DNA from 3 places in the Vagococcus intermedius genome. Region 3 is predicted to be linked to each of the others. Evidence: predicted binding sites of a transcription regulator. Region 3 holds the regulator's gene; each other region holds the start of a gene.
What was found. Region 3 encodes CtsR, which represses protease genes until heat stress. Its sites were predicted from a motif close to TTGGTCAAAAAAGGTCAAANA; they were not measured.
Positions count from the first base shown of each region.

Region 1: the regulator CtsR is predicted to act here: its motif matches at 1,981-2,001, upstream of clpB (ATP-dependent chaperone ClpB).
Region 2: the regulator CtsR is predicted to act here: its motif matches at 7,402-7,422, upstream of OL234_RS02580 (ATP-dependent Clp protease ATP-binding subunit).

Region 1 covers NZ_CP110232.1:716,568-726,861, reverse strand. The annotation lists gene clpB (ATP-dependent chaperone ClpB) at 1-1,940, opposite strand, end outside; gene OL234_RS03325 (PadR family transcriptional regulator) at 2,149-2,661, opposite strand; gene OL234_RS03320 (sialate O-acetylesterase) at 2,682-3,545, opposite strand; gene OL234_RS03315 (FusB/FusC family EF-G-binding protein) at 3,574-4,218, opposite strand; gene OL234_RS03310 (hypothetical protein) at 4,367-4,831, opposite strand; gene pepT (peptidase T) at 4,927-6,165, opposite strand; gene OL234_RS03300 (Nif3-like dinuclear metal center hexameric protein) at 6,187-7,284, opposite strand; gene OL234_RS03295 (tRNA (adenine(22)-N(1))-methyltransferase) at 7,281-7,982, opposite strand; gene OL234_RS03290 (hypothetical protein) at 8,048-8,512, opposite strand; gene rpoD (RNA polymerase sigma factor RpoD) at 8,639-9,751, opposite strand; gene dnaG (DNA primase) at 9,773-10,294, opposite strand, start outside.
Region 2 covers NZ_CP110232.1:568,221-578,514, forward strand. The annotation lists gene recQ (DNA helicase RecQ) at 1-1,267, opposite strand, end outside; gene OL234_RS02565 (exo-alpha-sialidase) at 1,400-2,638, opposite strand; gene OL234_RS02570 (peptide chain release factor 3) at 3,036-4,613, shown strand; gene OL234_RS02575 (DUF1827 family protein) at 4,662-4,982, opposite strand; gene OL234_RS02580 (ATP-dependent Clp protease ATP-binding subunit) at 5,168-7,354, opposite strand; gene ykzS (protein YkzS) at 7,537-7,719, shown strand; gene OL234_RS02590 (phosphocarrier protein HPr) at 7,919-8,185, shown strand; gene ptsP (phosphoenolpyruvate--protein phosphotransferase) at 8,185-9,906, shown strand; gene OL234_RS02600 (NAD(P)-dependent oxidoreductase) at 10,079-10,294, shown strand, end outside.
Region 3 covers NZ_CP110232.1:2,187,466-2,197,759, reverse strand. The annotation lists rRNA gene OL234_RS10365 (23S ribosomal RNA) at 130-3,042, shown strand; rRNA gene rrf (5S ribosomal RNA) at 3,134-3,249, shown strand; tRNA gene OL234_RS10355 (tRNA-Val) at 3,272-3,344, shown strand; tRNA gene OL234_RS10350 (tRNA-Lys) at 3,348-3,420, shown strand; tRNA gene OL234_RS10345 (tRNA-Leu) at 3,431-3,512, shown strand; tRNA gene OL234_RS10340 (tRNA-Thr) at 3,520-3,592, shown strand; tRNA gene OL234_RS10335 (tRNA-Gly) at 3,628-3,699, shown strand; tRNA gene OL234_RS10330 (tRNA-Leu) at 3,745-3,830, shown strand; tRNA gene OL234_RS10325 (tRNA-Arg) at 3,848-3,921, shown strand; tRNA gene OL234_RS10320 (tRNA-Pro) at 3,936-4,009, shown strand; gene OL234_RS10315 (CtsR family transcriptional regulator) at 4,164-4,637, shown strand; gene OL234_RS10310 (ATP-dependent Clp protease ATP-binding subunit) at 4,646-7,138, shown strand; gene OL234_RS10305 (peptidase U32 family protein) at 7,262-8,188, shown strand; gene OL234_RS10300 (peptidase U32 family protein) at 8,204-9,442, shown strand; gene gorA (glutathione-disulfide reductase) at 9,549-10,294, shown strand, end outside.

The sequences.
Region 1 (10,294 bases), 750 kb from region 3:
CGAGAAACTGAGTGTTTTTCCATATACTCACTCATATCAATTCTGACCATGTGCTCTTCTGAGTCAAATAAGTCCTCAGCTAAAGCTTTAGCCAATTCTGTTTTACCAACCCCAGTTGGTCCTAAGAATAAGAATGAGCCTAGTGGTCGATTTGGGTCTTGTAAGCCAGCACGCGAACGGATAACAGCATCTGACACGGCATCTACTGCTTCATCTTGGCCAATGACCCGTTTATGTAGGGTCTCATTCAGACGTAAGATTTTTTCTCGTTCCCCTTCAACTAACTTCGTCACTGGGATACCTGTTAAGCGCCCTACAACTAATGAGATTTCATTATCTGTTACGGCTTCTTGAACTAAACGTCCTTCGGCTTGTTCATTGCCAGCTTCTAGGGCTTTTAGTTCTTGTTCTAATTTTGGAATCGTCCCGTGACGTAAGACTGCCGCTTCTTCTAAATCATAGTTACTCTCAGCTTCTTCCAGTTGGTGACGTGCTTTATCTAACTCTTCACGTTTCGTACTAAGTTGGTTGACTTCTGCTTTTTCAGTTTCCCAACGCATTTTCATACTATTAGCTTCTTCACGAAGATCGGCTAACTCTTCTTGTAAGGTATCTAAACGTTTTTTACTTGCATCATCTTGTTCTTTTTTTAGTGCCGCTTCTTCGATTTCTAGCTGCATCAACCGACGTGTCACTTGGTCTAGTTCGGTTGGCATTGAGTTCATTTCCACCCGAATAGTCGCACATGCCTCATCAACTAAATCAATCGCCTTATCTGGTAAATAGCGGTCTGTGATATAACGATTAGATAAAGTAGCCGCTGCCACTAGGGCGTTATCATGGATATTGACTCCATGATGGATTTCAAAACGTTCTTTCAACCCACGTAAGATACTGATGGTATCTTCAACGGTAGGTTCTTTTACTAAGACTCGTTGGAAACGACGTTCCAATGCTTTATCTTTTTCCATATATTCACGGTACTCATCTAAGGTTGTGGCACCAATACAATGTAGCTCACCACGAGCTAACATTGGTTTTAATAAGTTGCCAGCATCCATGCTACCTTCTGTTTTACCAGCTCCAACAATGTTATGGATTTCATCAATAAATAGGATGATTTGCCCATCGCTTTTCTTAACTTCTTTTAAAACTGCTTTTAATCGTTCTTCAAATTCGCCACGGAATTTAGCACCGGCAATTAAAGCACCCATATCTAATGAGAAAATTACTTTGCCTTTTAAGTTTTCTGGGACATCTTTTCTGACAATCCGTTGAGCTAATCCTTCAATAATGGCTGTTTTACCAACCCCTGGTTCCCCAATTAGGACTGGGTTGTTTTTCGTTTTACGAGACAAGATTCTGACAACGTCACGAATTTCTTCGTCACGCCCAATAATCGGATCTTGTTTCCCACTTTTAACAGCTTTGTTTAAATCTATTGCGTATTTTTCTAACGCTTGGTATTGTTCTTCTTGATTTTGTGACGTCACACGATCGCCTCCTCGCATAGTTTCGATAGCTTGGCGTAACCCTTTTTGAGTCATGCCATGTTGTGTTAAAAATTTAGCTAACGGATGATTTGGTAAAGCCATTAAGGCTAACACGACCACTTCTGTTGCCAAATAATCATCTTCAAAATTGGCACGGATTTTATCTGCTTCTTGTAATAAGTTAAATAAATTTTGACTTAGTCCTTGACCGTACTGAACATTTCCTTCAATAACAGGTAATTTATCAAGGGCTGAATCGACTTCAGCTACAAAGGCATCCATCGGTACCCCTGCATCAGAATAAAAATTATAAGCAAAATGATCTGGCTGTAAAAAAATCTTCCAGAGATGAGCAATATCAATTTCTTGATGCTTTCTCGTCACCGCCACTTGTTGGGCTGCTGCAATTGCTTCTTGTAACGTTGTTGTCATTTTTTCAATATTCATATACCTTCGCCTCCTTGATTACATAACTAAGTATACTACTAAGGTCAAAATAGGTCAAACAATATACTCACCTATTTTTCAACTTAATTTTTCTCTTTAAAGTAGCTATGTCTACTTATCATCCACTACTTTTTAGTCAATGCTACGACTATCATACGAGATTTATTTACTAACTGTCATCCGTCCTAAGACGTAAAAAAGAACCTAATTACTTAGGTTCTTTTTCTTGCTCATTCAATAACTCCTGATACCATTTCAAATTCACTTGATGATGGGCGATTGAATTTTCTAACATTTTTGCAAAGGCAGGGACTAAACTTTCAGGTGTTTCTAGTGCCTTTTGAGTCTTCCTTATCTTCTCTTCAGTTTGAGCAAGCTGTTGTTTAATCAATTGCTTAAATTCTTCTGGCTCATAATTTTCTGCAAATAATAAGGGAGCATAAAAGGAGAGCGTCACATAATCGGTTTTAGAACCATATTTGACCATTAATTTTTTAAATTGTTTGTCTCCTGCTTCCGTCAGCTGATAGTGGTAGGCTTCTTTATTTTTATTGAGAGGCGGTGAGGATGGCTCTAGACGTTCAAGCCAGCTTTTTTCTTCTAACTGTTGCAAATTATAATAAAAAGAGCCTTTGGTAAAATTGACCACATAATGATAATGACGCTCTGTCATCAGGCGTAGTAACTCATAACCATGAGCCCCAGGATTTTCTTTGAGCATTCCAAGTATCAATAAAGGGATCATTTCGCTTCCCTTTCTTTTGGTTTTTGAACTTGCGCCAAGGTCTGTTCAAAATCAAGATAGGTTATCTGTCCCATAGCCAACTCATAACTCGCTAAATAAAGCCGCTCATTTATTGTTTTAGGGCGATCTTCATCGAGGACCAAACTGTTTTTTTCAGATTCTAAAGGTGACAAAATATGCTCACTCCTTTTGAACGCTTCATAATAACGCAGACCAAATTTCCTTTGAGATATAGCATCTAAGTGAATTCCATCAGGATTAGCAGTCAGCTTAACTGCGCTGACAAAATAACAGTTGTCTTGTTCTTCAGCAAAACGTTTCAGTTCCTTTGATACGTTTTTAAACTCAAGACAATGCTGACCAAAGCCAACTTTGCCTAAATAATCGCCTAGGCCACCTATTATCACCGGAATCTCTGGCACATTTAGATCAGCTCTTAACGCTGTTATAATAGTTAATAATTTTTGATAATATGTTTCCCATAGGCCATGATAACTGTCACTTTCACCTTGGTGCCATAAGATACCCGCTAAGTCACTTTCTGCTAAAGCTAGTTTTGCTTGACACAAAGCATGTTGATAAAGAGGCCCTTCTACTGCCCACTCATCCAAAGAACTACCACCTTCGGCACAGGGAATTAAACCAATCTCTTCGGTTGGATGGTCACTTACCCACGATAAGGCAAAAGAAGAAGCTAACCCGACACCAGCCACTTCTCGATCGTAGTTAATCGGTTCTGCCATCAATTGCCAACGACCATTTCGTAACATTTTAATTTTTTCATTGCAAATACGTGGCACCTCGTTAATAAAGCCACGTCCAGCCATATTAGATTGACCTAACATTAAAAATGATTTCATTTCTGTCTTTCTCCTTTTCAAAATTATCTTACTTACCTTGATAACGTGCAAAAAATTCCGTTATGCCTTTTAAAGACGTTAATTGATAATTACACTGGTCACTGTCTACACAGATATAATTACCTTTTTTAGTATACGATCCATCTGCGCCTGCCTTGGTCGTTGTTAAAAATAAAGAAACGTTCGCTTCATGTTGACATACAGCACAGATTCCTTTCTTAATACTAGGTTCAAAATGACCATAAAGCCCAACAAATTGTTGATTGATAGGCGCCATCATGTATTTCTTTTGGCTACCACTATCTGTCCAACTAAGATAGGAATAGCGTGTCAGCTCCCACTTAGAAATATCTGGTATTTTTAATTTTTTGACTTTTCTAAAACATTTTTGAATTTGTTTATCAGATGGTTGCTCTAACGGCAATACCTCAGTTTGAAGTTGACTTAAATAACTATCTGCTCGTGTTTTAGTCATACTTGGGGTCATAACTTGCTCTAAAAATAAGTCAACTTTTTCATATTTTTCTTTTAACCGCCGGTTAATTTTTTCTTCAATCAGCCCTTCAAAAGTAGCAATTGTCCTAGGATCATTGACTGATTGATAGGCATTAATTAAATGATAGGTTTGTTCTTTGATGTAGTTAAAATCATGTGGTTTGATTATTTGAGGCATTTCGATCACTCTTTCTCTTATCTAACTTAAATATAAATTATAGTCTAATTAGACTATATGTCAACCCTACTTGACTAGATAACAAAAAAAGCCCTGATAATTCAGCGCTTTTTGGCGTAAACTTATAATTTTAGTTAATAGAATTCATCTATTCGAAGCCTTCATCCATTAAATAACCAGCAGCTTGTTCTCTTGATTTAAAAACCGCTTCAACCGAACCAGTCGACATTAACACAACCCACATATAGTTAGAGTAACGTAACGTTAACATGTCACCACGTTCGTCATACCACTCTTCTTGATAGCCATCTTCATAACCATCTTCTGTTTTACGTAATTCTTCGATGGCTTTAGCCACTAATACTTCAATCTCTTCTTTTGTTGCGTCAATGACTGAAATATAGCCATCTTTTGTTTCTTCTTTTGGTAAATAACCAGCAAAAACAAAAGCATTTGCACTTTTTGGATGTAAATATTTTACAACCGTTGTTTTTGGTACAGCACTTTCTTCAAAATGGTAGTTAAGTCGGTTCATTGACACTTCTTGTACTTTTAATTCGGAAACACTATCAAACAATGCTTTCTTTTCTTCAAAGGATAACAATCCATTCACCTCGTTCTAATCTTTCTTTTATTATGCCATAGAAAATAGGAAAAACCTATCTAAAAAAAGAAAACTTCTCCCGAAGAAGAAGTTTTCTTAACTAATTAAGCTTGTTCAGCGTTTAAACGCGCAATCTCAACAATAACTTGTGTCGCTTTTTCCATTGTTTGAACAGAAACAAATTCAAAACGACCGTGCATATTTTCAGCACCAGCAAAAATATTTGGTGTTGGGATACCCATCATTGAAATCTTAGAACCATCAGTCCCCCCACGAACAGGTTCCACTTTTGGTGTCACACCAATCGCATTCATCGCGTCTTTAGCCAATTCGATGATACTCATATCTTTTTCAATCACGTCACGCATATTGTAATATTGATCATACATATCAATAACAATACGTTCTTGATCAAAATTAGCATTTAATTTAGTTTGAATATCTGTAATAACGGCTTTACGTGCTTCAAATTTTTCACGATCATGGTCTCGAATAATGTATGACATTTTTGCTTCTTCTTCGTTACCTTCTAGAGCCATTAAATGATAGAACCCTTCATAGCCTTCTGTTTTTTCAGGACACTCATCTGCGGGTAATTCATTATGGAATTTGATAGCAACTTGGAGCGCATTAATCATTTTATCTTTAGCAGATCCTGGGTGAACATTTTTACCATGAATGGTAATGTTAGCTTGAGCCGCACTAAATGTTTCAAAATGTAATTCGCCTTCTGGACCACCGTCCATTGTATAGGCAAAATCGACACCAAAACCTTCAGCATCAAATTTATCAGCACCTGTTCCGATTTCTTCATCAGGTCCAAAGGCGACACGGATTTTACCATGTTTGATTGAATCGTCTTTAATTAAGATTTCCATTGCTGTCATAATTTCAGCAATTCCAGATTTATCATCTGAACCTAATAAAGTTGAACCATCTGTTGTAATTAAAGTATGGCCTTCATAGTTAGTCATATTTGGAAAATCTTTTGGTGCTAAGACATACTTTCCTTCTTTATCTAAAGGAATATCTGATTTACCGTCGTAGTTTTCAATAATTTGCGGATTTACATTCACCGCATTAAAATCAGCTGTGTCCATATGAGCAATAAATCCCATACTACGCACGCCTTCTTTATCTGTATTGGCTGGTAAAGTGGCTGTTACGAAACCATTGGCTTCATTGTAAGAAACCTCTGACATACCAATTTCTGTCAATTCTTTCATTAACACTTTGGCAAATTCAACCTGTGTGGGCGTTGAAGGGGTCATTGTGCTTTCAGGATTTGAACGAGTTTCGGTTTTGACATAAGATAAAAAACGAGGTACTAGATTTTCATACATAATAACATTCTCCTTTATTGGTTAATAATATTTAAAAGGGTTTGTATCTGCTTCAGACTGAAGAAATACAACGTCCCAATTATAAGCTTCTTTCCATGTGTTACAAATACCAGCTAAGCGTGACTGGCAAAGCACTTCAATATGATGACCTGGATCAATAACCGACAAGCCATCTGCTAACATATCATGAGCTGTATGGTAATAAACATCGCCTGTAATATAAACATCTGCCTGTTTTTTTAAGGCATCGCGATAAAATTTCTCACCACTTCCGCCACAAATCGCCACTCTTTGAATCAACTCTGTCGGATTATCACTAATCAAACGCAAACCATCTAAATCAAAGGTCTCTTTGATTTGTCTAACAAACGTTTCTAAGCTAAGTGGTTCTGATAAGTTACCGACACGACCAATTCCATAAGTCTTAACTTGATCCACCGCTTCTTGCCAATCATAGATGATATCTTCTGTTTTGCTAAGAGTCTGAAGTAAGTGTGTCATTTTTGCCTTATCAGTCTCTAATACTAATAGTTGTAGTTCTATTTTATCACAACTAAACTTATCTAGCTTAAAATCCAGCTGATTATTTGTTAATTGTAATGTTTTTGGTCGTTCGGTTACAGTTTTTGTAACCATTTCCATTCCTTTAATAACACTAATTCCAGCTAAAACCTGTTCAATAGTTGACTTAGCTGCAGTTAGCTTTAATTGATAGTATGGAATATGATGAGTCGGTGCTAAATAAGTGGTCTCATTGATTCCTAATACATCACAAAACCAATCATTTAAACCATTCTCTATAATGTCTAAATTAGTATGTGCAGCATACACTGCGATATCATGTTTAATTAACTCAGCATACATTTGATTTTGTGGGTCATCCATAGTTAAACGTTTGATTGGTCTAAAAATGGGTGGGTGTTTGGCAACAATCAAATCAACTTTTTTTTCAATTGCTTCGGCCACTGTCTCTGGTCGAACATCAAGTGTTAGCATCACGTTAGAGATTTCCTGATCTAGTGAACCAAAATGTAGACCAACCGGATCTCCCTGTTCTGCTAGTTCTTGCGGACAATAACTTTCAAAACGTTTAATAAAATCACGTACTAGAAGACTCATGCTCTCAGCTCCTCAATCCATTTAACCACTTGTTTTAACTCACTTATTTTGGCTTGATGATCGTTATTAGTTGTCTCTAACTGGGCTAAGATACGTTGTTTTTGTACCAATTCGCTCGCCCACTTTTCTAAAAAAATTGGTGATTTCTCTTCCAATAAGAACGGGCCAAACAATAACTCTTGATCGGAATAACTCGGTGCTTCTACCGCTTTTTCAGCAACTAGAATTTCATAACGTTTTCCGTCTTCTTCTAAAATCTCTTCAGCAATCAACTGGTATTTATATTTAACCAACCACTTGCGCAAGCGTTTCTCACCAATATTAGGTTGTAATATTAAACGCTCTTTTCCCGTTAATATCCCCTTGTTAACACCACGATCTAAAATATCACTAATTAATGAGCCACCCATTCCAGCAATCGTCACAGTATCAATCTGATCATTTTTTTCTACCGCCTCTAAGCCATTCGCTAAACGAACCGTAATATGTTCGGATAATCCACGTGTTTCTACTAATTTTTTAGCAGATTCAAACGGACCTTGAACCACTTCTCCGGCCACAGCAGCTTCTATTTTACCATTTAGATATAACCAGGCTGGTAAGTAGGCATGATCTGACCCAATATCAGCAACACGTGCACCTGGTTCTACATAACTCGCTACGTGAGCCAAACGTTTTGATAATTTTTGTTCATTCATCTTTTAATCACAACACCTTTAATTTATTTACTCACTATTATAGCATTTTCACTTTCAAAACGGCATTATTCCACTATTTTTTTAATTGAAATAATTGAATTTCCAGGAATTTGAGGTGGTAATGATCTGGTCGTCACAGCATGTTCTTCTAAAGCTACTTCAACTTGTGTTCCTTTAAGTAATTTGTCAGGTGTCAGCTGGTCAAGTAATTGTTTTTGACTCGCATTTAAGACTACCCCTTCTTCACCAAATCCCATAGCAAGCTCTTCTGGATCTTTAATTCCTTCAACCGAAACTAAAGTCAGACGAACACTGTCTCCTTCTATGCTTGCATCCTCTTTTAAAACGGCTTTTAAAAGAGTTGCTTTATCATTTTTTTGATTAACCTCTTTATCATTTTTATCGACCATCTCTTGACTAATCTCCGTCTGTTTTTCACTAGTTTTATTTGTCATTTTTTCTGGTGTACAGCCTACTAAACTCAAACAAACAAGTCCTAAGGCTAAGATAATTCCTTTTCTTTTTAGCATATCTAGTCATTCCTTTTCTTTTACAATTTAACTTATTTCTTATTCTATTATACCTAAAATCTTTAGGTTTAATAGAAAAAAAACTCTACTAGGAAGTGAACCTGCTAGTAGAGTTTTTACTAATATTTATTCTAAGAAATCTTTCAATTGTTTTGAACGTGATGGATGGCGTAATTTTCTTAAAGCTTTTGCTTCAATCTGACGAATACGTTCACGTGTCACGCCAAATACCTTCCCAACTTCTTCTAAAGTACGTGTACGACCATCGTCTAAACCAAAACGTAAACGTAATACATTTTCTTCACGGTCTGTTAAGGTGTCTAAAACACTTTCTAATTGCTCTTTTAGCAACTCATAAGCTGCATGTTCTGCAGGACTTGTCGCATCTTGGTCTTCAATAAAATCCCCAAGGTGTGAGTCATCTTCTTCACCGATTGGTGTTTCTAATGAGACAGGTTCTTGAGCAATTTTTAAAATTTCACGAACCTTTTCAGTTGGTAGATCCATCTCTGCCCCGATTTCTTCTGGTGTTGGTTCTCGTCCTAAATCTTGTAATAATTGACGTTGAATTCTGATTAATTTATTGATTGTTTCTACCATATGAACTGGGATACGAATCGTACGTGCTTGGTCAGCAATCGCACGCGTAATCGCTTGACGAATCCACCAAGTGGCATAAGTTGAGAATTTAAATCCTTTAGTATGGTCAAATTTTTCAACAGCTTTCATCAAGCCCATATTACCTTCTTGAATTAAATCTAAAAACTGCATACCGCGCCCAACATAACGTTTGGCAATACTTACAACTAAACGTAAGTTAGCTTCAGCTAATTTTTGTTTCGCTTCTTGATCACCTTGTTCAATACGTAAGGCAAGTTCAACTTCTTCTTCCGCCGTTAACAATGACACACGTCCAATTTCTTTTAAGTACATGCGCACAGGGTCATTGATTTTAACACCTGCGGGGGCAGATAAATCTTCTAATTCTTTTTTATTCACTTTTTCTTCTTTTTTCAAACTACGTGCAGCCGGTTCACCTGACTCATCTACAACACTAACGCCTTGATCCTCAACTTTTTGAATCAAACTATCCATTCCTTCAGAATCTAAATCAAATGGTGTGGCAATTTTATTCGTCAATTCATCATACAAGACTTCACCTTTAAGTTTATGTTCTTTGATAAATGCCGATACTGCTTTGTCATAATTTGCTTTGTTTACTTCTATCTCTTGTGCCATGGAAGAAAGCCCCCTTTTATATTATCTAACACTTTTTAACTCTCTTTGAATCATTATAATTTCAACAGTCAGCTCTTGTTCCAACTGTTTATTACCTGTACGGTTGGCTTCTTTTTGTTGCGCCAATTTTTCTTGTTTTTTTAATTCTAATCGTTCCTTATGAATCGCCAATAAATAATCATCAATCTCGCGAATAGAACTTTCCTCTGACAACTCTTTTAAAGAGAGTTGTGTGACTAAAGATTTTAAATGATCCTCTTTTACATAATTTAAAAAATCTGCTAAAACAAACGTCCCTTGCGTTAACATATAATCTGTAAAATGTTGGTAAAGCTCCTGATACTCATCATGAATGAAAGAAAAATCGGGTAGTTGATTAATCTTAGAGGCAACTCCTCGTTCGGCCATAGCACGACACAGTAACAGTTGTTCGGCTTTTTCACCTACAGACAATTTTCGTTGTTGAAATACTTTTGGTAAAACACTACTGTTAGGTGCCAACTCTATTTGAGCATTTTCTAACATCTCTGGAGGTTCTTCATA
Region 2 (10,294 bases), 600 kb from region 3:
AGATGATTTTTTGGGCTGAAATCGTCACATCTATTTTTTCAGTATTGGCTAAGCAAGTGCTACAGTTTCCGCAATAGTGAGGACTTCGTTCACCAAAGTACATCAAAATATAGTGACGTAAGCAATCTTGTGTGAAGCAATAAAATGACATTCTTTTAAGGCGTTCTTGCTCGTGTTTTTTAAATTGGTCACGTTCTTCTTCGGACAATTGATCGTTTTCAGCGTTATTATCAATAAAGTATTGGTTTGTTACCACGTCACGCCCACTATAAAGTAAGACACATTCAGCTGTCGACCCATCACGTCCAGCGCGGCCCGCTTCTTGGTAATAACTTTCCATATTTTTGGGCATATTGTAGTGGATGACAAAGGAGACGTTTGATTTATCAATTCCCATACCAAAAGCATTAGTTGCAATCATAATTTTAGCTTGATCTGTCACAAAAAGTTCTTGGTTTAGTTTTCGTTCAGCATCTTCTAAACCAGCATGATAGCGGGTAGCACTGTAGCCCATCTCGTTTAGTCGTTCGGTTACTTCTTCAACATTTTTTCGTGAGTTACAGTAGATAACCCCGTTCAGTTCTTCGTGATTATCTACATATTTAGCAACAAAATCAAATTTATCTTTTGGTTTTGCAACAGTAAAAGTTAAATTTTTACGATCAAAGCCAGTTGTAATAGTATAAGGATCTTTAAGTTTTAAAAGTTGTGTAATATCTTCTTTGACAAGAGGGGTAGCAGTGGCGGTAAAAGCACCAACGACTGGCCGGATAGGTAACTGATTGATATAGTCATTTATTTGTAAATAACCGGGTCTAAAATCTTGTCCCCATTGGGAAACGCAGTGGGCTTCATCTACGCTAATGAAATCAATCTTTAAGTGACGTGATAGCTCTAAAAAACGATTGGTTGTCAGTTGTTCAGGCGCTATGTAGATTAGTTTATAACGACCTTGTCGTGTGTTCATCAACATTTTATTTTGTTGAGTAGGTGTTAGAGAACTATTTAAATAAGCGGCAGGGACACCGACTTGCTTGAGCGCAGAAACTTGATCCTTCATTAGAGAAATCAACGGTGAGATGACGAGTGTAATACCATCGAACACCAAAGCAGGGATTTGATAGCAGAGCGATTTTCCAGCACCAGTAGGCATAATACCTAACACATCTTGTCGTTGCAGTAAAGCGTCAATAATTTCTTCTTGGCCCTCACGAAATTCTGAATAACCAAAATAAGTTTGTAAAATTTGATGTTTTGTTTGAGTCATAGGGTGTGTCGACTCCTTTCCTACACGTTGTAATTTATCTATTATAGCATAAGTTATTTATAAAGATGATAGGTGATGAGATGAGAAATGAAAAGACAACGATTAACTATTAATCGTTGTCTTTTTTTAGTATTATTTTATTTTTTTATGTAGATCTGCATAATTAGACATATCAACGCCAGTTAAGTTGTTAATATCAGCACCATAAGACAAGCCAATCCCTCGTGTATCGTCAAAGCCGATTCCACTGTAGAAGACGTAATACTTACCATTTTCTTTGATGAAGCAGCTACGATAAATTCCACGTCCGTCCCATGCTTCTTTTTTTTGTGAGGGATAGATGATAGGGGTTAAATCAGTCCATTGTTTTCCATCTGGTGAAGATGAGTGATAGAGATTCATAACATGACGCTCTTCAAGGTCAGGTTTTTCACCTTCTTGTTTTGAACCAACTAAAATCATTTCATATTTTCCTTCAATTTTTTGAACATCTAAATGCCAGTGATGCATGTTAGCTGTTTTATTTTCGTAAGGAACGTTTACTTCAACAGGTTTTGTCCAAGTTTGACCATCCTGACTTTCGCGATACCAAATACGGTAACCGTTAGCAACATACCAAACTTTATAACCACTCTCGTCTTTTACAAAGGCAGGAGATACCCAATCATCGGTTTTACGAGGGCCACGATTGGTAATTTTTTTATCGCTCCAAGTTTTGCCATCAAGTGTATCTGCACGATAAATGATTGCTTCTTGCTTAATATCATCAACATAACGCCAGAAGACTTCTAGACGATCTTTTTCTTTGTTATAAACAATATGAGTATCTGAATCGTATTGTTTTGGGTTGTTATCTTGATCAAATTCTTTAGATTTTGGTTCATCCAAAGGATTTTTCAAGTCATTTGCGGCTTCCCAAGTTACCAAGTCATTGCTACCAAAAATATGTGGATTCTCTTTAGCGGCATCTCCTTTAGGATAAGAAGTCACAGCCATCCAATATTTATAGCCGTGCCATTTTTCAGGAAAAGCGACGACAGAAGGATGAGTTGTTTCAACAGTATTATAAGCAGTAGGTAGAACTAAGCGTTCTTTAGCATTTGCTTTCGTTGTAATTTTTTCTCCAGTAGTATTGTCAATCAATTGCTCTGCTTGTCTTTCGTGACGTGCTAGGTATTTGGTTTGGACAAAGTTATAAGTCATGTAACTGAAGCCACTTAAGCCAATCAAAGCTAATAAGGTCATAAAAATAGTAAAAGGTTTTCGGTTCTTTTTCCCAGAGTTTGTTGCCTTAGCATAGAAAAAGCTAGTTAAAGCAAAGGTCAATAGGATTAGACCAAGTGTGCCAATAATAAAAAATCTTAATCTCATAATTACCTCCATTTTTAATAAAAATATTTAATCCGTCCATATTATACCGTAAAGTATTCCTAATAGTAATAGCCTGCATGTGCAATATTCTTAATAAATTACTAAAATCAGAAAAGTCAGTGACTCTCTTAATGGTTTATGTTTTTAAATAGGTGAGTGGAAAATAAAGTGGGATAATTAATTTTTTGAAGCTGAGTTGGGTCAGACTCTAAAGGATAAGCGCTATGAGTTAGGCTTTATTCTAAAACCTCTTCATGATATACTATCAAGGAATGACAACTTTTTTGTCTTTTTTTGACTTATAGAGGTGAAAAAATGTAAACAACGTTGATTCTTATATAAAAAAGCAAGTAGTGTGTTAATGATAGAAATCAATGATAATTTAAGGAGTGGACTAATGAGCAATAAATTAAGAGATGCAGTTGATAGTCGCCGTACATTTGCGATTATTTCCCATCCGGATGCTGGTAAAACAACAATTACTGAACAGTTATTACTTTTTGGTGGAGCAATTCGTCAAGCTGGAACAGTTAAAGGTAAAAAAACAGGTAATTTTGCAAAATCTGACTGGATGGAAATTGAAAAACAAAGAGGGATTTCAGTTACTAGTTCTGTTATGCAATTTGATTTTGATGGCAAGCGTGTCAATATTTTAGATACACCTGGACATGAGGATTTTTCTGAGGATACGTATCGAACATTGATGGCAGTAGATGCTGCTGTCATGGTAGTTGATAGTGCTAAAGGGATTGAAGCGCAAACAAAAAAACTATTTAAAGTTTGTCGTATGCGTGGCATTCCTATTTTTACTTTTATGAATAAATTGGATCGTGATGGTCGGGAACCACTAGATTTATTATCTGAATTGGAAGAGGTCTTAGAAATTGAATCTTATCCAATGAATTGGCCGATTGGTATGGGGAAAGGGTTAGAAGGACTTTACGACGTTTACAATAAGCGTGTTGAATTACATCGCCCTGAAAAATATGGAACAGAGCGTTTTATTTCATTAAATGATGCAGGAGATATTCCAGCAGATCATCCCTTACACCAAGATTCAGTTTATAATCAAGCGTTGGAAGATATTGAATTGTTAGTCGAAGCGGGTAATGAGTTTTCAGAAGAACGCATTGCTTCAGGCGAGTTAACACCTGTCTTCTTTGGTTCGGCTTTAACTAATTTTGGAGTAGAGACATTTTTAGAAACTTTCTTAAAATTTGCACCAAGTCCTTCTGCCCATACAACTGTCGCAGAAGAAGAAGTCAGTCCTTATGAAGAAGAATTTTCAGGTTTTGTGTTTAAAATCCAAGCCAACATGAACCCAGCTCATCGCGACCGGATTGCATTTATTCGCGTATGTTCAGGAGAGTTTGAGCGTGGGATGGATGTTTTCTTAGAGCGTACTGGGAAAAAATTCAAGTTGACGAATTCAACTCAATTTATGGCTGATAGTCGTGAAACTGTCGAAAGTGCTGTAGCAGGCGATATTATTGGTTTATATGATACTGGTAACTATCAAATCGGGGATACCTTATATTCAGGAAAGTTAAAAGTAGCTTATGAGGAATTACCACAATTTACGCCTGAACTATTTATGAAAGTAACAGCTAAAAATGTGATGAAACAAAAATCATTCCATAAAGGAATGAGTCAGTTAGTCCAAGAAGGGGCTATCCAATTATATAAAACCGTTGTGACAGAAGATTATATTATTGGGGCTGTTGGACAGCTTCAATTTGAAGTTTTCCAACACCGTATGCTAAATGAATATAATACGGAAGTTGTCTTAACACCAATGGGAACTAAGACGGCTCGTTGGATTGATGAAGAAGATTTAGATGAGCGTATGAGTTCAAGTCGTAACATCTTAGTGAAAGATCGTTTTGAGCAACCGTTATTCTTATTTGAAAATCAATTTGCAATGCGTTGGTTTGCTGATAAGTACCCAGATATTGAATTAAAATCGTTACTATAATGAAAAAAAGAAGTCAACTCCAATTGGGAGCTGGCTTCTTTTTTTATATTATTGAGAAACACTGATACTTTCCTCTTCTAACTCCTGTGTGACGGGGATTGAAATTTCGACAATACCGTCCATTTGCAGCATATTTAAGGTATGTTCTTCTTGTTCTGTTTTAATAAGGCGACGCATTACCGCTTGAATCTCATCTTGTTTAATATTACGTTGTTTGTTTGTAATCAAAATTTCTTTGTGTGTTGGAGCTTCTGTATAAATAACTGAAGATTTACCTAGAGTAAACACGCGGATAAAAGTGGCATCAGTACTATCCAACTGTTGACTGACTAAATCTGGATAACTATTAGTAACATCTATTAATTTCATTTATCTCACCCCACAAAATGTTTTCAAACCTAGTTAAAAATAATGCTCATTAGGTTTGTTTCTATAGTTCAAGTATAACGCTTTTATTAAAAAAATTCAAAGATATCTACTTGATAAAGGAGATAAAAATAACGTTCAGAGGCCTCTGAACGTTATTGCTTTATTAATTAGGTTTAAACAACCTTTTATAGAGGTCGTTGTTCAATTTTAATGGTCTGGTCAGCTGTTAACCGAGCATTAAACTTGTCAGTATCTGGATTTTCTAAATAGTACTCTGCTAGATTATCACCAATCTGTTCTTGAATCACACGACGTAAGGGACGAGCTCCCATTTTTGAATCAAAGCCTAATTCTACAAGTTGCTGTTTGACAGCATCATCGACGACTAAATCAAGTGCTTGTTTGGCAAGTAGTTGATTTAAGTCTAATAACATTAAATCAACAATTTGCAATAAATCATTTTTACTTAGGGACTGGAATTCGATAATACCGTCAAAACGGTTTAAGAACTCTGGTTTGAAAAACTGATCCAACTGATTTAGGACGGAGTGTGTCAGTCCATCACGACTAGCGCCAAATCCAACGCTTGCCTCAACGGAACCAGTACCGGCATTACTTGTCATAATAATCAAGGTGTCTTTAAAGCTAATGGTGCGTCCTTTAGAGTCAGTAAGACGACCATCTTCTAGTAGTTGTAAAAATAAGTGTAAAACATCGGGATGAGCTTTTTCTACCTCATCTAGTAAAATTAAACTATAAGGCTGACGACGTACCCGTTCTGTTAGTTGACCTGCTTCTTCATAACCAACATAACCGGGCGGGGAGCCAATGAGTTTAGCAACACTATGTTTTTCCATAAATTCACTCATGTCGAAACGGATCATATTATCTTTGGAACCAAATAATTCGTAAGCCAATTGTTTGGCTAGTTCTGTTTTCCCAACTCCTGTTGGTCCGACAAATAAGAAAGAACCAATCGGTCTATTTTTTTGGTTTAGTCCGATTCGATTACGACGAATAGCCTTAGCTACTTTATCAACAGCTTCATCTTGCCCAATTACTTTTTGACGTAAATCATCTGCTAGTGTTTTTAAGTGTTGTTGTTCTTTTTCTTGAAGAGCGCCAACCGGGATATTTGTTTGCTGTTCTACAATCTTTTCCATATCCTTTTCAGTGATTTCAGGTCGGTCTTCATCTAAAATTTCTTTTTCTTTTAAGGTCATCAATTTAGTTAGTTGATCACGGTAATAAGCAGCTTTTTCAAAGTCTTCTTCTATAGAAGCGGTGTGTTTAAGCTGTTCATTTTCTTTGATGCGTTTTTCTAGTAAATCAGGATTAATGGTTTGAATCGTCAAGTTCTTTTTAGACCCCGCCTCATCAAGCAAATCAATTGCCTTGTCAGGCAGATGACGATCTGCAATGTAACGACTAGATAAGCTAACAGCACTAGCTAAGGCTTTTTCACTATAAGTCACATGATGATAATCTTCGTAACGTGTTTTAATTCCTTTTAGGATAGCCAAGGTTTCTTCTTGGGTGGGTTCATTTATTTGAACAGGTTGTAAGCGACGTTCTAAGGCAGCATCTTTTTCAATGATACGGTATTCATTTAATGTCGTAGCGCCTAACATTTGGATTTCACCACGAGCCAAAGCTGGCTTCAGGATGTTGCCAGCGTCTAAATTAGCCTCGCCGACACTCCCAGCACCAACTAATTCATGAACCTCATCAATAAATAAAATAATACGGTCATCATTTTGTACTTCTTGTAACAGTTGTTGCATACGTTCTTCAAATTGCCCACGTACTCCGGTTCCTTGGACTAAGGCAACCACATCGAGTTGAATTACCTCTTTATTGGCTAGTTTTTGGGGCACTTTTTCATTGGCAATCATTAAAGCAAGACCTTCAGCAACGGCAGTTTTCCCAACCCCAGGTTCCCCGATGAGAACGGGATTATTTTTAGTACGTCTATTTAAGATTTCAATCACTCGCATGGTTTCTTTGTCACGTCCAATAACCGGATCTATCTTACCTTGTCGAGCGGCTTCTGTTAAATTTAAGCCATATTCAGTCAATAAAGAACTCTCTCTATTAGTGTGTGGCGGTTGGTTGTTAGTGCCATTATGATTTCCTGCCTGAGTTTTAGGAGGAGTAGAATTTTGTTGATTTAATTGTTTAGATAGGGAACGGAACCAATCATCGATTGCTCCTAGCCCATAAGGATCTTGTTGTTGTGACAACTGTTTTTCATGTTGTTGTTTTAAAGATTTATAACAAGATTGGCAATAATCTAACTGTTTACGCTCATTCCCAACAGTGGCGTAAAGGTGAATAGTTGCTTCATTTTGTTGACAATTTTGGCATTTCATATCAATCACATCCTTTAATTGACTAGGCAAAATCGGTCGTAATATAATAATTGACCTTTTTTGACCTTTGATTTAATTATAGCATCTTTAAATTATCAATCAAGAATATTGATTAGTGATTTAAATTATTTTTAACAAAGTTATTTGTTATGTTAAACTAGACAAAAAAGGAGGGGAAGTTGATGGAAGAACGTGACTATAATAAGTTATTAACACAACTTGTAGCAGGCGAAATTGACGAGTTGATCATTGAGCAACCAGAGTTTTTATTGTTTAGGGAAAGTTGGAATACTCATCCTAAACGTAAGGAAATTGTAGGAGAAGCGGGTTTAGGTGGTAAAATTGTGTACCGTTTTCAACCATAATTTGTGAAAAGAACATGAAAAAAGTAATAGAGATTCAGAAAGTTTGCTAGAAAGTATAAAACTGTTGTAAGTATTCTAAAAAAATGGTACTCTTTATTGGAGAAAGGGCTTATATCTTATTAAAATATAAATTTATTTTTTATAAAAAATAAGTACCTTGCTTCATCAAAAAAAACATACTCAAAGGAGAACGATTACTATGGAAACAAAAAACTTTCACATTATTGCTGATACAGGAATTCATGCACGTCCTGCGACTTTATTAGTCCAAACTGCAAGCAAATTTAACTCTGATATTAACTTAGAGTATAAAGGTAAATCAGTAAACTTAAAATCAATCATGGGTGTTATGTCATTAGGTGTTGGCCAAGGTGCTGATGTTGTAATTTCAATCGATGGAGCTGACGAAGCAGATGCTATGGCAGCAATCGTTGAAACAATGACTAAAGAAGGTTTATCAGAATAATGGCAGAAATGTTAAAAGGTATTGGGGCAAGTGATGGCGTAGCGGTTGCTAAAGCTTATTTGCTAGTACAACCAGATCTATCATTTGAGAAGAAAACAGTTGAAGATTCAGAAGGCGAAATTGCACGCTTACAAAGCGCTTTAGCAAAATCAACAGAAGAATTACAAGCTATCAGAGACAAAGCAGCAGACTCTCTTGGAGAAGCTGAAGCACAAGTTTTTGATGCACATTTAATGGTTCTTTCAGATCCAGAAATGATTGGTAGTATTGAAAGCAATATCAAAGATAACAAAACTAATGCTGAATCAGGCTTAAAAGAAGTAACAGATATGTTTATTGGTATGTTCGAAGCGATGGAAGATAACCCTTACATGCAAGAGCGTGCTGCTGACATCAAAGATGTTGCTAAACGAATTTTAAGTCATTTATTAGGCGTTAAATTACCCAACCCTTCAATGATTAATGAAGAAGTTGTGGTAGTAGCACACGATTTGACACCAAGTGATACGGCTCAATTAGACCGTCGCTATGTTAAAGCTTTTGTTACTGATATCGGTGGACGTACCTCTCACTCAGCTATTATGGCTCGTTCTCTAGAGATTCCAGCAATTGTTGGAACAAAAGAAATTACGACTAAAGTTGCTGAAGGCGATATGTTGGCCGTAAATGGTATTGATGGTGAAGCATTTATTCATCCAACAGATGAACAAAAAGCAGCTGTCATTAAAATTGGTGAAGATTATGCTGAATTAAAAGCTGAATGGGACAAGTTAAAAGATGCTAAGACTGTTACAGCTGATGGCAAACACATTGAATTAGCTGCCAATATTGGAACGCCTAAAGATTTAGAGGGTGTTAACAATAACGGTGGTGAGGCAGTGGGGCTTTACCGTACTGAGTTTTTATACATGGATTCACCAGATTTCCCAACAGAAGACGACCAATACCAAGCTTATAAAGCTGTTTTAGAAGGTATGGCTGGTAAACCTGTTGTTGTTCGTACAATGGATATTGGTGGAGACAAAGAGTTACCTTACTTACAATTACCACATGAAATGAACCCATTCTTAGGGTACCGCGCTATTCGTATTTGTTTAGCTGAAGATGCAATGTTCCGTACTCAGTTACGTGCCTTGCTACGTGCATCAGTTCATGGTCAATTACGTATCATGTTCCCAATGATTGCAACACTTCAAGAATTTAGAAGTGCTAAAGCCCTTTTAGATGAAGAAAAAGCTAAATTAATTGCTGAAGGTGTCGAAGTAGCCTCTGATATTCAAGTAGGTATCATGATTGAAATCCCAGCAGCAGCTGTGATTGCTGATAAATTTGCTAAAGAAGTCGATTTCTTCAGTGTTGGTACGAATGACTTAATTCAATATACAATGGCAGCAGACCGTATGAACGAACGTGTCTCTTACTTATACCAACCTTATAACCCGTCAATCTTACGTTTAATTAAAAACGTTATTGATGCAGCACATGCTGAAGGGAAATGGGCAGGTATGTGTGGCGAGATGGCTGGCGATCAAACAGCTGTACCACTACTTGTTGGTTTAGGTTTAGATGAATTTTCAATGAGTGCGACAAGTATTCTTAAAACTCGTAGCTTGATGAAACGTTTAGATACAGCTAAAATGGCTGAACTAGCGGATAAAGCAATTAACGAATGTGATACAGCTGATGAGGTTGTAGCGTTAGTTGATTCTTACACTAAATAATAAAAAAGCTTAGCTCCTAGGAGTTAAGCTTTTTTTTGTATCTAGTTTTCATTTAGTAATCTCCCCAATATAGTATGCTTATTTCTTGTGAAAGGCTTTTTAATAAAACGGATTCAATGTATAATAAAGGTAGATATTATTATCAATAAAAATGAATTGGAGGCTTCAACAGATGAAAAAAATTGGATTTATCGGAACAGGCGTAATGGGGTCATCCATTGTTAAGCATTTACTTGCAAGTAACTATGAGGTGGCTGTTTACAATCGGACCAAACAAAAGGCTGATGAGTTAGTCGGTTTAGGTGCGATATGGCAAGATTCGCCACAACAAATTGTTGAAGTTAGCGATATTATCTTTACAATGGTTGGTTATCCACATGATGTAGAG
Region 3 (10,294 bases):
TGATGATAAGTACATTAGTACTATTCATAAGAGTTTTTAAACAAAGTTCAAAACGCTGTTTAAAGGATTGATGGAGCATGTATCGCTACATGTGGAAGTCAAAAATCTAACAACATTGTTAGTAAATTAGGTTAAGTTAATAAGGGCGCACGGTGGATGCCTTGGCACTAGAAGACGATGAAGGACGGGACTAACTCCGATATGCTTTGGGGAGCTGTAAGTAAGCTATGATCCAGAGATTTCCGAATGGGGAAACCCGGCAGCTGTCATAGGCTGTCATCATATACTGAATACATAGGTATATGAGGTGAGACGCAGAGAACTGAAACATCTAAGTACCTGCAGGAAGAGAAAGAAAATTCGATTACCTTAGTAGCGGCGAGCGAAACGGTAAGAGCCCAAACCAAGAAGCTTGCTTCTTGGGGTTGTAGGACTCAAATATGGTAGTTGTGATGGATAGTCGAATCGACCTGGAAAGGTCAGCCGTAGTGGGTAAAAGCCCCGTAGGCGAAATTGATCACACACCTATGAGTATCCTGAGTACGGCGGAACACGAGAAATTCCGTCGGAATCCGCGGGGACCATCCCGCAAGGCTAAATACTCTCTAGTGACCGATAGTGAACCAGTACCGTGAGGGAAAGGTGAAAAGCACCCCGGGAGGGGAGTGAAATAGATCCTGAAACCGTGTGCCTACAACAAGTCAAAGCCCGTTAATGGGTGATGGCGTGCCTTTTGTAGAATGAACCGGCGAGTTACGATAGCATGCGAGGTTAAGATGAAGAGTCGGAGCCGTAGCGAAAGCGAGTCTGAATAGGGCGCTTGAGTATGTTGTCGTAGACCCGAAACCATGTGATCTACCCATGGCCAGGTTGAAGGTGCGGTAAAACGCACTGGAGGACCGAACCCACGTACGTTGAAAAGTGCGGGGATGAGCTGTGGGTAGCGGAGAAATTCCAATCGAACTTGGAGATAGCTGGTTCTCTCCGAAATAGCTTTAGGGCTAGCCTCGGATTAAGAATGATGGAGGTAGAGCCACTGTTTGGACTAGGGGCCCATATCGGGTTACCGAATTCAGATAAACTCCGAATGCCATCCATTCATATCCGGGAGTCAGACTGCGAGTGATAAGATCCGTAGTCGAAAGGGAAACAGCCCAGACCACCAGCTAAGGTCCCAAAATATATGTTAAGTGGAAAAGGATGTGGGGTTGCACAGACAACTAGGATGTTGGCTTAGAAGCAGCCACCATTTAAAGAGTGCGTAATAGCTCACTAGTCGAGTGACCCTGCGCCGAAAATGTACCGGGGCTAAACATATTACCGAAGCTGTGGAATGTACTTTTGTACATTGGTAGGAGAGCGTTCTAAGGGCGTTGAAGGTAGATCGTGAGGACTACTGGAGCGCTTAGAAGTGAGAATGCCGGTATGAGTAGCGAAAGACAGGTGAGAATCCTGTCCACCGTATGACTAAGGTTTCCTGGGGAAGGCTCGTCCTCCCAGGGTTAGTCGGGACCTAAGCCGAGGCCGATAGGCGTAGGCGATGGACAACAGGTTGATATTCCTGTACCAGTAGTATTTGTTTGACCAATGGAGGGACGCAGTAGGCTAAGAAATCCACACGACTGGAAGTGTGTGGCCAAGCAACAAGTCTTGATGTGAGTAAAATGCTTACGTCTTCAAGGACAAGTTGTGATGGGGAGGGAAATAAAGTACCGAAGTTTCTGATGTCACACTGCCAAGAAAAGCTTCTAGTTAGAATACAACTGCCCGTACCGCAAACCGACACAGGTAGTCGAGGCGAGTAGCCTAAGGTGAGCGAGCGAACTCTCGTTAAGGAACTCGGCAAAATGACCCCGTAACTTCGGGAGAAGGGGTGCTGGTCTCCGGACCAGCCGCAGTGAATAGGCCCAAGCGACTGTTTATCAAAAACACAGGTCTCTGCAAAATCGAAAGATGACGTATAGGGGCTGACGCCTGCCCGGTGCTGGAAGGTTAAGAGGATGGGTTAGCTTTATGCGAAGCTCAGAATTGAAGCCCCAGTAAACGGCGGCCGTAACTATAACGGTCCTAAGGTAGCGAAATTCCTTGTCGGGTAAGTTCCGACCCGCACGAAAGGCGTAACGATTTGGGCACTGTCTCAACGAGAGACTCGGTGAAATTTTAGTACCTGTGAAGATGCAGGTTACCCGCGACAGGACGGAAAGACCCCATGGAGCTTTACTGTAGTTTGATATTGAATGTTTGTGACACATGTACAGGATAGGTAGGAGCCGTAGAGCTCGGTACGCTAGTATCGAAGGAGGCGTTGGTGGGATACTACCCTTGTGTTATGACCATTCTAACCCGCGCCACTTATCGTGGCGGGAGACAGTGTCAGATGGGCAGTTTGACTGGGGCGGTCGCCTCCTAAAGAGTAACGGAGGCGCTCAAAGGTTCCCTCAGAATGGTTGGAAATCATTCGCAGAGTGCAAAGGCATAAGGGAGCTTGACTGCGAGACCTACAAGTCGAGCAGGGTCGAAAGACGGACTTAGTGATCCGGTGGTTCCGCATGGAAGGGCCATCGCTCAACGGATAAAAGCTACCCTGGGGATAACAGGCTTATCTCCCCCAAGAGTCCACATCGACGGGGAGGTTTGGCACCTCGATGTCGGCTCGTCGCATCCTGGGGCTGTAGTCGGTCCCAAGGGTTGGGCTGTTCGCCCATTAAAGCGGCACGCGAGCTGGGTTCAGAACGTCGTGAGACAGTTCGGTCCCTATCCGTCGCGGGCGTAGGAAATTTGAGAGGAGCTGTCCTTAGTACGAGAGGACCGGGATGGACACACCGCTGGTGTACCAGTTGTTCTGCCAAGGGCATTGCTGGGTAGCTACGTGTGGACGGGATAAACGCTGAAAGCATCTAAGCGTGAAGCCCCCCTCAAGATGAGATTTCCCATTTCTTCGGAAAGTAAGACCCCTGAGAGACGATCAGGTAGATAGGCTAGGAGTGGAAGTACAGTGATGTATGGAGCGGACTAGTACTAATCGGTCGAGGACTTAACCAAGAATTTAAACGTAGGATCAAGGAATGTTTTGATTAAGCTTTAACATCCAGTTTTGAGTGAGCAATTACTCAATTTAATAGATATCTAAGAGTGTGGTGATGATGGCAAGAAGGATACACCTGTTCCCATGCCGAACACAGAAGTTAAGCTTCTTAGCGCCGATGGTAGTTGGGGGTTTCCCCCTGTGAGAGTAGGACGTCGCCACGCTTAGATATTATTAATATCCCATGGAGGTTTAGCTCAGCTGGGAGAGCATCTGCCTTACAAGCAGAGGGTCAGCGGTTCGATCCCGTTAACCTCCATATGACTCGTTAGCTCAGTTGGTAGAGCATCTGACTTTTAATCAGAGGGTCACTGGTTCGAGCCCAGTACGGGTCATCATTTATATGCGGGTGTGGCGGAATTGGCAGACGCACTAGATTTAGGATCTAGCGCCTAACGGCGTGGGGGTTCAAGTCCCTTCACCCGCATTTATTAGCCGGCTTAGCTCAGTTGGTAGAGCATCTGATTTGTAATCAGAGGGTCGAGGGTTCAACTCCTTTAGCCGGCATTTTGAGAGTGAAACTCTCTTTTTTTCTTTAGATTGCGGAAGTAGTTCAGTGGTAGAACATCACCTTGCCAAGGTGGGGGTCGCGGGTTCGAACCCCGTCTTCCGCTTTTGTTATCTTAATAACAAAAGTATTATAAGACCAGTTGTAATACGCCGGGGTGGCGGAACTGGCAGACGCACAGGACTTAAAATCCTGCGGTGAGTAATCACCGTACCGGTTCGATTCCGGTCCTCGGCATTTTTTAAATATTATTTGCACCCATAGCTCAATTGGATAGAGTACCTGACTACGAATCAGGCGGTTAGAGGTTCGACTCCTCTTGGGTGCATTTTTTTTTGGTAACGGGAAGTAGCTCAGCTTGGTAGAGCACTTGGTTTGGGACCAAGGGGTCGCAGGTTCGAATCCTGTCTTCCCGATAAAAATTAATTAAAAGAGATAAGACTTCTGTCTTATCTCTTTTTTTCATATTTAAGAAGAGAATGCTGGCCGCTTTTTCTTTACTTATAAATCAGGAATTTAGTATAATAGGTTTAAGGTCAAAAATAGTCAAAAAGTTAGGAGGCTAATTTTATGGATAATCAAAATATATCCGACTTAATTGAGGAATATATCAAAGAAATTTTGGTGGAGAAAGATAAAATTGAAATAAAAAGAGCAGAAATCGCCTCACAATTTAGCTGTGTACCTTCCCAAATCAATTATGTTATTAAGACACGTTTTACTGTTGCTCAAGGTTATAATGTTGAGAGCAAGCGTGGTGGCGGAGGGTATATTAGAATAAAAAAAATCACCTTAAATCATCATGGTGATATTTTAACAGAGTTAGAAAATGTGGTAGGTAATAAATTAACACAGCACGATGCGACAGCTATCCTGCAGCAATTATATAACTATGATATTATTAATAAAAGAGAAGGCGCTTTGCTGCATAGTTTAATGTCTAGCGAGATACTACAGGCAGATTTTAGAGAAAAAGAAGATATGATTAGAGCTAACATGATTAAAATAATTATAGAACGACTTCGTTATGAGGAGAAGGAGTAAATTATATGATGGATGAAGTGTTTACAGATAAAGCCAAACAAGTATTATTAATTGCGCAAGAAGAGGCTCAAAGTTTTAAGCATCAATCAGTTGGCACAGAGCATTTGTTGAGTGCATTGATTAATGAGCAAGGTGGTATAGCCGGGAAGATATTACGTCAATCTGGTTTAAGTAAGGATTACGTAAGAGCAGAAATTGAAACTATTATTGGTTATGGTAATCATAAAGCAGGTACTACACCGATGTATTTACCTTATTCACCTAGAGCTAAGAAAGTACTAGCTTATGCTAGTGATGAATCTAAGCGATTAGGTGCACCTTGTATTGGTACAGAACATATTTTACTAGGTTTATTGCGTGAAGAAGAAATTTTAGCAGTGAGAATTTTGAAAAATTTTGGTTTAGATATTGCTAAAACAAGACAATATACATTGAAAAAAATTGGTGTATCAGAATCTAAAACTAGTAAAATTGGTCAGAAAAAAGGTGGTACCCAAAGACAAGCTCAAATGCCACAAGAAGGGACGCCTACATTAGATATGTTGGCTAGAGATTTAACAAGATTAGCTTATGATAGCAAAATGGATCCTGTAGTAGGACGTAGCAAGGAAATTGAACGTTTGATTCAAATTCTAAGTCGACGTACTAAAAACAATCCAATTCTTGTAGGTGAGCCAGGTGTGGGAAAAACCGCAATTGCTGAAGGTTTGGCACAAAAAATTGTTTCTGGAGAAGTGCCAGATGATATGGTAGGGAAACGCTTAATGATGCTTGATATGGGGTCGCTTGTAGCAGGGACTAAATATCGTGGTGAATTTGAAGATCGCATGAAAAAAATCATAGAAGAAATTTATCATGATGGACAAGTTATCTTATTTATTGATGAATTACATACCTTAATCGGTGCTGGGGGAGCTGAAGGAGCAATAGATGCTTCTAATATATTGAAGCCTGCTTTGGCTAGAGGTGAGATTCAAACTGTCGGAGCAACAACACTAGATGAGTATCAAAAATATATTGAAAAAGATGCTGCCTTAGAAAGACGTTTTGCTAAAATACTTGTTGAAGAACCTAGTGAAGAAGAGGCCGTTGAAATTTTAATTGGCTTACGGGAATATTATGAAAGGCACCATCAAGTGGCTATTAGTGAAGAGGCTGTTGAGGCTGCTGTCCATTTGTCGACGCGTTATATGACAGAACGTCAATTACCAGACAAAGCAATTGACTTAATTGATGAGGCTAGTGCTAAAGTTCGTTTGGCTAAAGCCAATAAAGTGTCGAAACGTACAAAAATGCGTCAGAAATATGAAGAAATATTAAGAGAAAAAGAAGTCGCCTTACATGAACAAGATTTTGAATTGGCAGCTGATTTACGTAGAAAAGAAAAGTTGCAAGTAAAGAAAATTGAAAAATATGAAGAAGAATTAGCAATCCGTGAGTCTAGTTATGAGTTGGAAGTGAGTGCAGAAGATATTGCGGAGATTGTCTCTCAAACAACTAACATCCCCCTAAGACAATTAGAGAAAAAAGAAAGCGAGCGTCTTATTAATCTAGAAGATGAGTTGCATAAACGTGTGATTGGACAAAAAGAGGCTGTTAGTGCAGTTGCTCGTGCAACCCGTCGTGCACGTAGTGGATTGAAAGATCCTAAACGTCCAATTGGTTCCTTTATGTTCTTAGGTCCAACAGGTGTTGGGAAGACTGAGCTTGCTAAAGCGTTAGCTGAATCTGTTTTTGGTTCAGAGGAGGCCCTTGTTCGGGTTGATATGTCTGAATTTATGGAAAAACATGCAACAAGCCGTTTAATTGGTTCCCCTCCAGGCTATGTTGGTTATGATGAGGGTGGTCAATTGACTGAAAAAATTCGTCAAAAACCATATTCGGTTATCTTGTTAGATGAAGTTGAAAAAGCACACCCAGACATCTTTAATATCTTGTTGCAAGTGTTAGATGATGGTTATTTGACAGATACTAAGGGACGTAAGGTAGATTTTAGAAATACGATTATTATTTTGACATCTAATATTGGAGCAACTGCTTTAAAAGAGGAAAAATCGGTTGGATTTAATGCTAAAAATATTCAAACTGACCATAAAGCGATGTCTTCTAAAATTTTAGAAGAACTAAAAAAAGCTTTCAAACCAGAATTTCTTAACCGGATAGATGAAACAATTGTGTTTCATTCCTTGGATCAAAAAGAATTACGTGAAATAGTAAAAATTTTAAGTAAGTCATTAGTTAGTCGCTTACAAGTACAAAATATTAGTCTTAAATTTACTGTGGCAGCCTTAGATATTATTGCTCAAGAAGGATTTGACCCAGAGTATGGGGCACGCCCAATTAAAAGAGCCCTGCAAAAAGAAGTAGAGGATCGTCTAAGCGAAGCATTACTTCTAGGTCAAATATCAAGGGGTGATACCGTCACGATTGGCTCTAGTAAAGGTAAGATAAACGTTACGGTATCTGAAAAAACACTTGAAAATACAGTGGAAAAAGGTTAGTATTTAAGGTGTAAATAACGAATAATACAATATAAGTTGGTAGGTGCAAAACCAAAGCTCCTACCAGCTTTTTGCGTATTTTTAAGCCCGTTTAACCGATTGAATTTAATAGGAGGTTTTTTTATGAATAAAATTGAAATCACATCAACAGTCGAATCAGTTGCCCAAGCTAGAGAATTACTTGCTTGTGGGGTTGATAATATTTATTTTGGTGATGAAGCATTTGGCTTACGCCTGCCTGGGTACTTTTCAAGAGCAGAACAAAAAGAATTAGTAGAATTAGCTCATTCTTATAATAAAAAAGCAACGATAGCAGTTAATGGTATAATGCATCCTGAAAAAATGACGTTGATTCCAGAATATCTGACATTTCTAGTCGATATTGGGGTTGACCAAATTACAGTGGGTGATACAGGAGTTATTTATGTTTTACAGAAGGAAAAGTTAGCACTTCCTTTTATTTATGATGCCCATACTTTAGTTACCAGTGCCCGTCAAATTAATTTTTGGGGAAAAAGAGGAGCAATTGGCGGGGTTATTGCCAGAGAAGTACCTTATTTAGAATTAGTTGATATGACGAAACAGTTAGATATTTTCGGTGAGATATTAGTTTATGGAGCAACATGTATTCATCAATCTAAACGACCGTTAGTTGAAAATTTCTTTTCCTATATTAAAAGTGAGGATGATACAAGTAAGGAACGTGGCTTGTTTTTATCTGAGCCTAAAAAAGAAGAAACGCATTATTCTGTCTATGAAGATAGTCACGGCACTCATATTTTTGCCGACAGTGATGTTAACTTGATGACAGAATTAGACAAACTATTTGAACTTGGATTGACTCATTGGAAATTAGATGGAATATATACGCCAGGTAGTAAGCTAGTTGATATTGCCAAACTATTTGTCCAAGCAGCCCGTATTTTAGAAGCTGATGAGTGGACGCTTGAGGTAGCAAATCAGTTGTTAGAAAAAGTAATAGTACTACATCCACAAGAACGTAGTTTAGATACCGGGTTCTTTTTGATGGATCCAGATGAAGTGAAATAAGGAGGAACTAAGATCATGAAAAAAATATTAAAACGTCCAGAGGTTTTAGCTCCAGCTGGAACTTTAGAAAAATTAAAAACAGCGATACACTATGGTGCTGATGCGGTATATATTGGTGGAGATGCATATGGTTTAAGGAGTCGTGCGGGTAATTTTAGCTTTGAGGAAATGGCCGAAGGTGTGGCTTTTGCTAAAGAGTATGATGCTAAAGTTTATGTAGCAGCCAACATGGTTACTCATGAAGGGGACGAACAAGGCGCAGGTGATTTTTTTAGAAAATTACGGGAAATCGGCATTAATGCTGTGATTGTCTCAGATCCTGCTTTGATTGAAATTTGTGCTATGGAAGCTCCAGGATTACCAATTCATTTATCAACGCAAGCCTCTGCTACTAATTATGAAACATTAGAATTTTGGAAAAATGAAGGATTGGAACGTGTCGTGTTAGCCCGTGAAGTCTCAATGGAAGAAGTAGCAGCCATTCGTAATAATACTGATATTGAAATTGAAGCCTTTATTCATGGGGCTATGTGTATTTCTTATTCAGGTCGTTGCACATTATCTAATCATATGTCAAAACGTGATGCTAACCGTGGAGGTTGTTCACAATCTTGTCGCTGGAAGTATGATTTATTTGATATGCCATATGCTGGTGAGCATCGCTCTTTATTAACTTCCGGTGAAATTGAAGATGAGCCATTTTCTATGAGTGCCGTTGATATGTCTATGATAGAACATATTCCAGATTTAATTCAAAACGGTGTGGATAGTTTTAAAATTGAAGGTCGTATGAAATCAATTCATTATGTTTCAACAGTTGCTAACGTGTATAAAAAAGCAGTGGATAGCTACATGGCAGACCCTGAAAATTATGAATGCAAGCAAGAATGGATTGATGAACTTTGGAAGGTTGCCCAACGTGAGTTAGCCACGGGTTTTTATTATCAAACGCCAACTGAAGAAAAGCAGTTATTTGGTGAACGCCGTAAAATTCCTGTATATAAATTTGTAGGTGAAGTGATGTCTTATGATGAAACAACAGGTATGGCGACTATTCGTCAACGAAATCATTTTAGAGTAGGTGATGAAATTGAATTTTATGGTCCTGGATTCCAACACTTTGAGAAAAAAGTTGAAAAAATGTGGAATGAAGAGGGTGAAATGATTGAAAAAGCACCTAATCCAATGATGATTCTAACAATGCCAGTTAATCAACCAGTTAAAACAGGTGATATGATTCGTAAAAAAAAATAGGTACAAAAGTCCAGTGTTAGACTGGGCTTTTTTTATAAACAGATTAATTGCTTTATGACGAACATTTTACGTATAATTTAGGAGAGTATGTAGAAAGGAGTATCTTATGGAAAAATTTGATTATATTGTAATAGGTGGGGGAAGTGGTGGTATTGCTACTGCTAATCGTGCGGGTATGCATGGAGCTAAAGTACTATTAATTGAAGGGCAACATCTAGGTGGAACTTGTGTAAATGTTGGATGTGTTCCCAAAAAAGTGATGTGGAATGCGGCACAACTTAGAGAAAATTTATTGTTGGATGCCTCAAGTTATGGCATAGATGTGTCATTAGAAAAGTTTGAATTTAGTCAACTTGTTAACAATAGAGAAGCTTATATTGAACGCTTAAGGGGGCTGTACGATTCAGGTTTAGCATCTAATGGCGTGACTGTAGTTAGAGGATATGCACGTTTTACGTCCAATGATATCATTGAAGTAAACAACCAAACTTTTACAGCAGAGCATATTGTAATTGCAACTGGTGGACAATCTAAGCTTCCTGATATACCTGGTAAAGAATTAGGAATAGATTCCAATGGATTCTTTGACTTAACAGAATTGCCTAAACGAGTGGCAGTTGTCGGGGCAGGTTATATTGCTGTTGAATTAGCGGGTGTGTTGAATGGTTTAGGTTCGGATACTCATTTAGCTTACCGTAAAGCAATGCCTTTACGTAGTTTTGATCAGACAATTGTAGAAGCGATGGTGTCTATCTATGAACAAGAAGGTATTAAGATGTACCCTAACTCAACTCCTCAAGCAGTTGAAAAGTTAGCAGATGGTACTCTTAAGTTAAGCTTTGAAAATGGTCA